2 regions of the Shewanella zhangzhouensis genome follow, and region 2 is predicted to be linked to the other one. Evidence: predicted binding sites of a transcription regulator. Region 2 holds the regulator's gene; the other holds the start of a gene.
What was found. The regulator LexA, encoded in region 2, represses DNA repair genes until DNA is damaged. The targets are predictions, from matches to a motif close to TACTGTATNNNNATACAGTA.

Region 1 (3,566 bases), 1.5 Mb from region 2:
GTGACGCACAGCTTCTCTTTAGGCAGTTTCAGGGTACCGGTGAGGAATTCCCAGGCAAAGCGGATGGCATCTTCTTTGAAGTAATCGCCAAAGCTGAAGTTACCCAGCATTTCGAAGAAGGTGTGGTGACGGGCGGTGTAACCCACGTTGTCCAGGTCGTTATGCTTGCCACCGGCACGTACGCAGCGCTGCGCAGTCGCGGCCCGTACGTAGCTGCGCTTCTCCATACCGAGGAAACAGTCTTTGAACTGGTTCATACCGGCGTTGGTGAACAGCAGTGTTGGATCATTACCGGGAACCAGAGAGCTGCTGTCTACTACCTGGTGACCCTGCTGCCTGAAATACTCGAGAAAAGCACTGCGAAGCGCGGCTGTGGTTTGATACATGAAAACGTCCTGAGTTGGATAAGCCTGATACGACAAGCCGCAGCCACTTCCACGGGCTGCCGACAAAAATTTGGGGCTCATTATAACCTCAAGACTTTCGAAGAAGATAGCGCACAGGCCGCGAAATCCGAGGCAAACAAAGGACAGAGCCACTGTGAAAAATGGCCAGAGTGAAGCGAGAGGCAAATATAAAAAGACCGCAACAGTTGCGGTCTTCATTCCATATCGTAAGGGTCAAAATCCAGAGCGTGGGCAATCTCATCAAAACTGAATCCTTGTCCGGCGAGATAGCGTATGCGCTTTGCCCTGTCTTTGGCATCGGCAGGTTTGGTTGCGCCAAATTTTTTCAGCGCCTTCGCCCGTGCCTGGGCGTACCAATCCACTTCGCAGCCTTCCAGATTGCTTTGAATAACCTCTTTATCCAATCCCTTGGCTATCATGGCCTGACGCGCTCTGGCGGCGCCGTGGCCCTTCAGTACCGATGAGCGAACGACTGATTCTCCATAGCGACTGTCGTTCAGATAACCTTTGGCTTCACACTCATCCAGTACCCGCTCAATCTCAAGGGCATCGTGTCCCTTGGCGAGCAATTTAAGCTTGAGCTCATTGCGGCTGTGATCACGCCTGGCAAGTGATGCCAGCGCGTGATTCATCAGTTCCTGACTCAGAACACTTCTCCGGTTTCGAAGTCGATGTTTTCATCGCCTTCTACTTCATCGGCACTACCGGAAGATGAGCTGTGTGACAGCAGCATTTCACGCAGTGTTTTTTCAATTTCGGCTGCAATTTCAGTATTTTCAGCCAGGAACTTGGTGGCGTTGGCACGGCCCTGACCGATCTTGTCGCCCTTGTAGCTGTACCATGCACCGGACTTTTCAATCAGCTTGTGCAGTACACCCAGGTCTACCAACTCGCCGGTACGGTTAATGCCCTGACCATAGAGGATTTGGAAATCGGCCTGGCGGAAAGGCGCGGCAATCTTGTTTTTAACCACTTTCACGCGGGTTTCGTTACCCACCACTTCGTCGCCTTCTTTGATGGCGCCGGTGCGGCGGATATCCAAACGCACGGATGCGTAGAATTTCAGAGCGTTACCACCTGTGGTGGTTTCAGGGTTACCGAACATCACACCAATTTTCATACGGATTTGGTTGATGAAAATCAGCAAAGTATTGGACTGCTTGAGGTTACCAGCAAGCTTACGCATGGCCTGGCTCATCATTCGGGCCGCAAGACCTACGTGAGAGTCACCGATTTCACCTTCGATTTCGGCCTTGGGAACCAGCGCCGCTACCGAGTCCACAATGATTACGTCAACGGCGCCACTGCGGGTCAGAGCATCACAGATTTCCAGCGCCTGTTCACCGGTGTCTGGCTGAGAGCACAGCAGGTTATCAATATCTACACCCAGCTTACGGGCATATACAGGGTCGAGGGCGTGTTCGGCATCGATAAAGGCGCACACTTTGCCTTCACGCTGAGCCGCAGCAATCACTTCGAGGGTCAGAGTCGTTTTACCTGATGATTCAGGACCATAGATTTCTACGATACGGCCCATTGGCAGACCGCCTGCACCAAGAGCCACGTCCAGAGACAGCGAGCCGGTGGAGATGGTTTCCACGTCCATGGAGCGGTCTTCGCCCAGCTTCATGATGGAGCCTTTACCAAATTGTTTTTCAATTTGGCCAAGAACGGCGGCAAGTGCTTTCTCTTTATTTGGATCGATTTTCATTGTTCCCTCTCACACACAGCAAGCGCTGTGAAGACGCAACGGTTAATGCGGTTCAGGCAAAAGCCCTGTGTATTTGTACATATTGAAAGCTAGTATACTGTACAATCATACAGTATCAACCCCTGTATGAAATAATTTTCAACAGCATCGAAATAGGCTCTTTCATCGCCTTGAATTGAAAAGGATCACTTTGTCGAAAAACTTGGTAGACTGGGCGCCCATAGGCTCTACCCCGGTCCTGTACAGGCTTTGACCTGACAAGTCCCATCGCAATTACAGAGTGGCAATGAACAGCACAGACCTGCTTGATCTCGAAAAACACACTCCCATGATGCGTCAATACCTGACCATGAAGGCAGCACACCCGGATATGCTGCTGTTCTATCGCATGGGTGACTTTTATGAACTCTTTTATGACGATGCCAAGCGTGCCTCAGAAATGCTGGCCATCTCGCTGACCGCGCGTGGCAAGAGTGGCGGGGATCCTATTCCCATGGCGGGGATCCCTTATCATGCGGTAGAGGGGTATCTCGCCAAGCTGGTGCAACTTGGGCAATCGGTTGCCATTTGTGAGCAAATTGGCGATCCGGCCACCTCAAAAGGTCCGGTAGAGAGAAAAGTCGTTCGTGTAGTCACGCCGGGAACCCTTACCGATGAAGCCCTGCTGCAGGAACGGCAGGACAACCTGCTGGCGGCGGTTTATCAAGGCAAGGTGGGTTATGGTTTTGCCACTTTGGATGTGGCATCCGGCCGTTTTGTGATTGCAGAATTGCCAAGCCGTGAAGCGCTGGAGGCAGAGCTGCAGCGCACCAGTCCGGCAGAGCTGTTATATAGTGAAGACTTCGCCGATATGGGGATGATTAACCATATAAAGGGAAAGCGGCGCCGCCCCGAGTGGGAGTTTGACTACGATACCTGTATCAAGTTGCTGCTTGAGCAGTTCGGTACCCGCGATCTGCGTGGCTTTGGCATTGCCGATGCGCGTCTGTCGCTGCAGGCCGCAGGCTGTCTGATGCAATATGTGAAAGATACCCAGCGCACCGCCCTACCCCATATCAATTCCATCGTGCGCTTCAATCAGGGTGACAGCATCATTCTGGATGCCGCCACCCGTCGCAATCTGGAGCTCACTGTCAGCCTGTCGGGCTCCCGCGAAAACACCCTTGCCAGCGTGCTGGATAACACCGTCACCGCCATGGGTAGCCGTATGCTGCAGCGCTGGATACATCAGCCACTGCGCTGTCACGATACCATTCGCGGTCGCCAGCAGGCAGTGCAGGAATTGTTGGAGACAGGCCTTTACGAGGACCTTCGCGCAGAGCTTAAAGCCCTTGGCGATATAGAGCGTATTCTGGCGCGTCTGGCGCTACGAAGCGCCCGCCCAAGGGACTTTGCCCGGTTAAGGGATGCCCTCGGCATTCTGCCGCTTATCCGCGAGCGCGTACAAC
Region 2 (3,566 bases):
CGCGGTAAATGCCGGGTTTATCTATCCGGGTCCAGGCCTCGTTGATAAAGCCCGGATTGGCATCTTTTTTTACGGCAAATGCAGGCACCCACCAGGAGTGAATGACATCGTCGGAAGTCATCAAAAAGCGAACCTTACGGTTGGTGGGCAGCACCAGATGCTTATCCACTTCCAGCAAGTAGTGATCGCCTTTTGCTTCGGCGCCTTCTATTTGACTTCTGGGGGTCGCCAGGATGCTGTAAAAGCCGAAGTCGTGGTCGAAGTAATCGTAATGCCACTTCCATTGGGAGCCGGTGACCTTGATGGTCAAGTCGGCGTTGGAGGGATCTTCCATGGCGATGAGGGTCTTGGTTGCCGGAATAGCCATGGCAATCAGGATCAGAAAGGGCACCAGAGTCCACGCGATTTCGACCTTGGTACTTTCGTGAAATTGGGCGGCAACGGCCCCTTTGGATTTGCGGTGGTTTATCATGGCGTAAATCATGGCGCCAAAAACCACTACACCTATGGCACAGCAGATGTACAGGATAGTCATGTGCAGGCCATAGACCCTGCCACTTATCTCAGTAACACCTTGTGTCATGTTGAGCGGCATATCAGCCGCAAGGATGGGCGGGGCCATAAAAGCCGCCGCGAAACAATACAACCATTGCTTCACAAGACATCTCCTCTGTCAATTGCATCAAGCAACTACAAAGAAGAGTCACACAGTAAGTCTCTGCTCTATGCAAACTCTTCGGTTCCCACAAAAAGCAACGATGACTTCAAAGTGCGTTGGCGGTTGGTATCTTATTTAATGAACTACAGCTTTGTTCACCACACTTGCACCTACAGCTGAATATATCGGTCAAATACACAATATCCATGGCGCAAGCCTCAGATACTGCGACGACATAATCGCCCGGATATAACAAACAAATCGTTGTTAACCTGAACTACATTACTTGCAGTTTAAATATTGATCAAGATCACTTTATTTTCTAATTATCTGAAAAAATTATCGAAAAAAAGCCCCGATAACGGGGCTCAAAGGGATGAGGAGATGATCAGTGCAGCGGAGAGGCACTGCGAAGGGGGTGACTTAACTCGGGCCTAACAGTAAAAGCGTTGGCCTGTGAGTGAGCATTTACATTTTCAAAAATGACACCCAATGCCACGGCATTTTTGGCTACCAATGCCAATCTGCGTTTATCTCTGGGATCCAGTTCGTTGGTCCAGCACAGTACGGCGCTTGAGGTACCGTTGGTTAGGGCCTTTTCCATCGCCCACAGGGTTTCAAATTCGTCTTTGGCATGCACCAGCAGCACACGGTCCATGCGCACACCAGCCTGTGCCAGAGTGGATTTGAGTCCGATGTTGGGTGGGCTGATAAGCACTATCCATCGGCCCTCAAGACTGAGGCGTGCGAGCTCTGGGGCGAGCTGCTGTATCTCTTGGCGCCCCTGGGATTGAGTGCTTTGGGTGATCACCTGAGATGCGGGGCAAACATCTTTGGCGGCGGAATCTGTCCACAAGCCGGGATGACGGGGTGCGTTACCAATCAGCTTGTTCATAACCAGTCTCCATTACGGATAACGCCCACGGCCAAGCCTTCGATAGTCAGACTTTGGCTGGCAAGATCCACTCTGATAGGGGCGAACGCCTCGTTCTCTGCGTGCAAGAACACCACATTGCCTTGTTTCTCGAAGCGTTTTACCGTGACATCATCTTCCACCCGGGCAACGACAACCTGGCCGTTTCGTGCCTGGTTCATCTTGTGCACTGCCAGCAGGTCTCCGTCGAGAATACCTATGTCTTTCATACTGTCGCCGCGAACGCGCAGCAGAAAATCGGCATGGGGGCGGAACATGGCAGGATCGACCTGATAATACTGCTCCACATGCTCTTGGGCGAGAATGGGCTCACCGGCAGCCACCTGACCTATCAGGGGCAGCCCCGGGTCTGGCTGATCTTCCAGCTCATCACCCGCCAGTCTGATACCTCGCGAGGTGCCGGGCATAATCTCAATGCAGCCTTTTTTGGCAAGCGCTTTAAGATGCTCCTCGGCGGCATTGGCACTTTTAAAGCCGAGTCTGGATGCAATTTCTGCCCGTGTTGGGGGCATGCCGGTTTCGGCGATGTTGCGTTTGATTAGGTCCAGGATCTCGGCCTGGCGAGGCGTCAGCGGTCTCATGGTCATTCCTGTTTTTCTATACAGTTACTGTTAGTATATACAGTATTTTCATCAGCGCAAGTATTAACCATTTTTCAGATTATTGGCTAATGGCTGCGGCTGTCTGATATTCTATTGCGCTATTGATTGAAGCCAGGTTCCCAATATCAGCATGTCAGCACACGAGTCTTTTTGGTTTAAGTCTTTGCGTTGGATCCAGAAGCAGTTGGTACACACCATAGTGGTACCTCAGGATCCCTTCGCCGATTTGAATCTCGATCCCTCCCGCCCCTTGGTTTACGTCATGAAAACCGAGTCAGTGAGCGATATTGCTGCGCTCCATGAGGTGACCGGCAAGTTGGGGTTACCCAGCCCATATCAGATGCTGGAAGTCGATGGAATCAAGACCCCACGGGTCGTGTGTCTGGAGGGCAGAAAGCCGCTGTTTGGCAAACGTGACAGCAATGAGCCTTTTTTGCAGACTTTCCAGCAACTGCTGGCTTTGCACCGTCAGCAGCAAGAGCTGGATATACAGCTGGTGCCTGTAAGTCTTTACTGGGGGCGAACCCCGGGTAAAGAAGATGACACTATGCGTGCAGCAGTGCTTGAGCGGGAAGATCCGACCTGGCTGCGTAAATGTTTGATGATTTTATTCCTGGGTCGCCATAACTTCGTGCAGTTTTCCCGTGCTGTGTCGCTGCGTCATATGGCCGATGAACATGGCACAGACAAGCGCATTGCCCACAAGCTTGCCCGGGTGGCGAGGGTTCATTTCCGCCGTCAGCGTAAAGTGATGACAGGGCCTGTGTTGCCCAATCGTCAGGCCATGTTTCATGCACTGCTGAAATCCGACAACCTGAAAAAAGCGATTGCCGAAGAAGCCGCCAGCAAAAAAATCTCTGAAGAAAAGGCCCGTGAAACCGCCATTCAATATCTGGATGAGATTGCAGCCGATTACTCCGACAGTCTGGTGCGCATCGCCGAGCGCTTCCTCACCTGGCTGTGGAACAAGCTCTATAAAGGCATCAGCATCAAGGGCGCCGAACAGATTCGCCAGTTGCACCATGACGGCCATGAGATTGTGTATGTGCCTTGCCACCGGTCGCACATGGATTATTTGCTGCTGTCTTACATCCTTTATTACGAAGGCATGGTGCCGCCCCATATCGCTGCCGGGATTAACCTGAATTTCTGGCCCGCCGGCCCCATGTTCCGCCGTGGCGGCGCCTTCTTTATCCGCCGCAGCTTCAACGGCAACAAGCTTTACACCGCAGTATTCCGCGAATATCTGGATCAGCTGTTCGCCAAGGGATACTCGGTGGAGTACTTCACCGAAGGTGGCCGCTCCCGAACCGGCCGTCTGCTGGCGCCCAAAACCGGCATGCTGGCCATGACATTGTCTTCGGTTATCCGC

Region 1: the regulator LexA is predicted to act here: its motif matches at 2,214-2,233, upstream of recA (recombinase RecA).

The regions. Positions count from the first base shown of each region.
Region 1 is NZ_CP080414.1:1,305,792-1,309,357, reverse strand. Features, by position in the region: gene alaS (alanine--tRNA ligase) at 1-386, opposite strand, end outside; gene K0H63_RS05655 (regulatory protein RecX) at 602-1,039, opposite strand; gene recA (recombinase RecA) at 1,051-2,118, opposite strand; gene mutS (DNA mismatch repair protein MutS) at 2,405-3,566, shown strand, end outside.
Region 2 is NZ_CP080414.1:4,304,135-4,307,700, reverse strand. Features, by position in the region: gene coxB (cytochrome c oxidase subunit II) at 1-658, opposite strand, end outside; gene K0H63_RS19015 (cell division inhibitor SulA) at 1,047-1,553, opposite strand; gene lexA (transcriptional repressor LexA) at 1,550-2,173, opposite strand; gene plsB (glycerol-3-phosphate 1-O-acyltransferase PlsB) at 2,325-3,566, shown strand, end outside.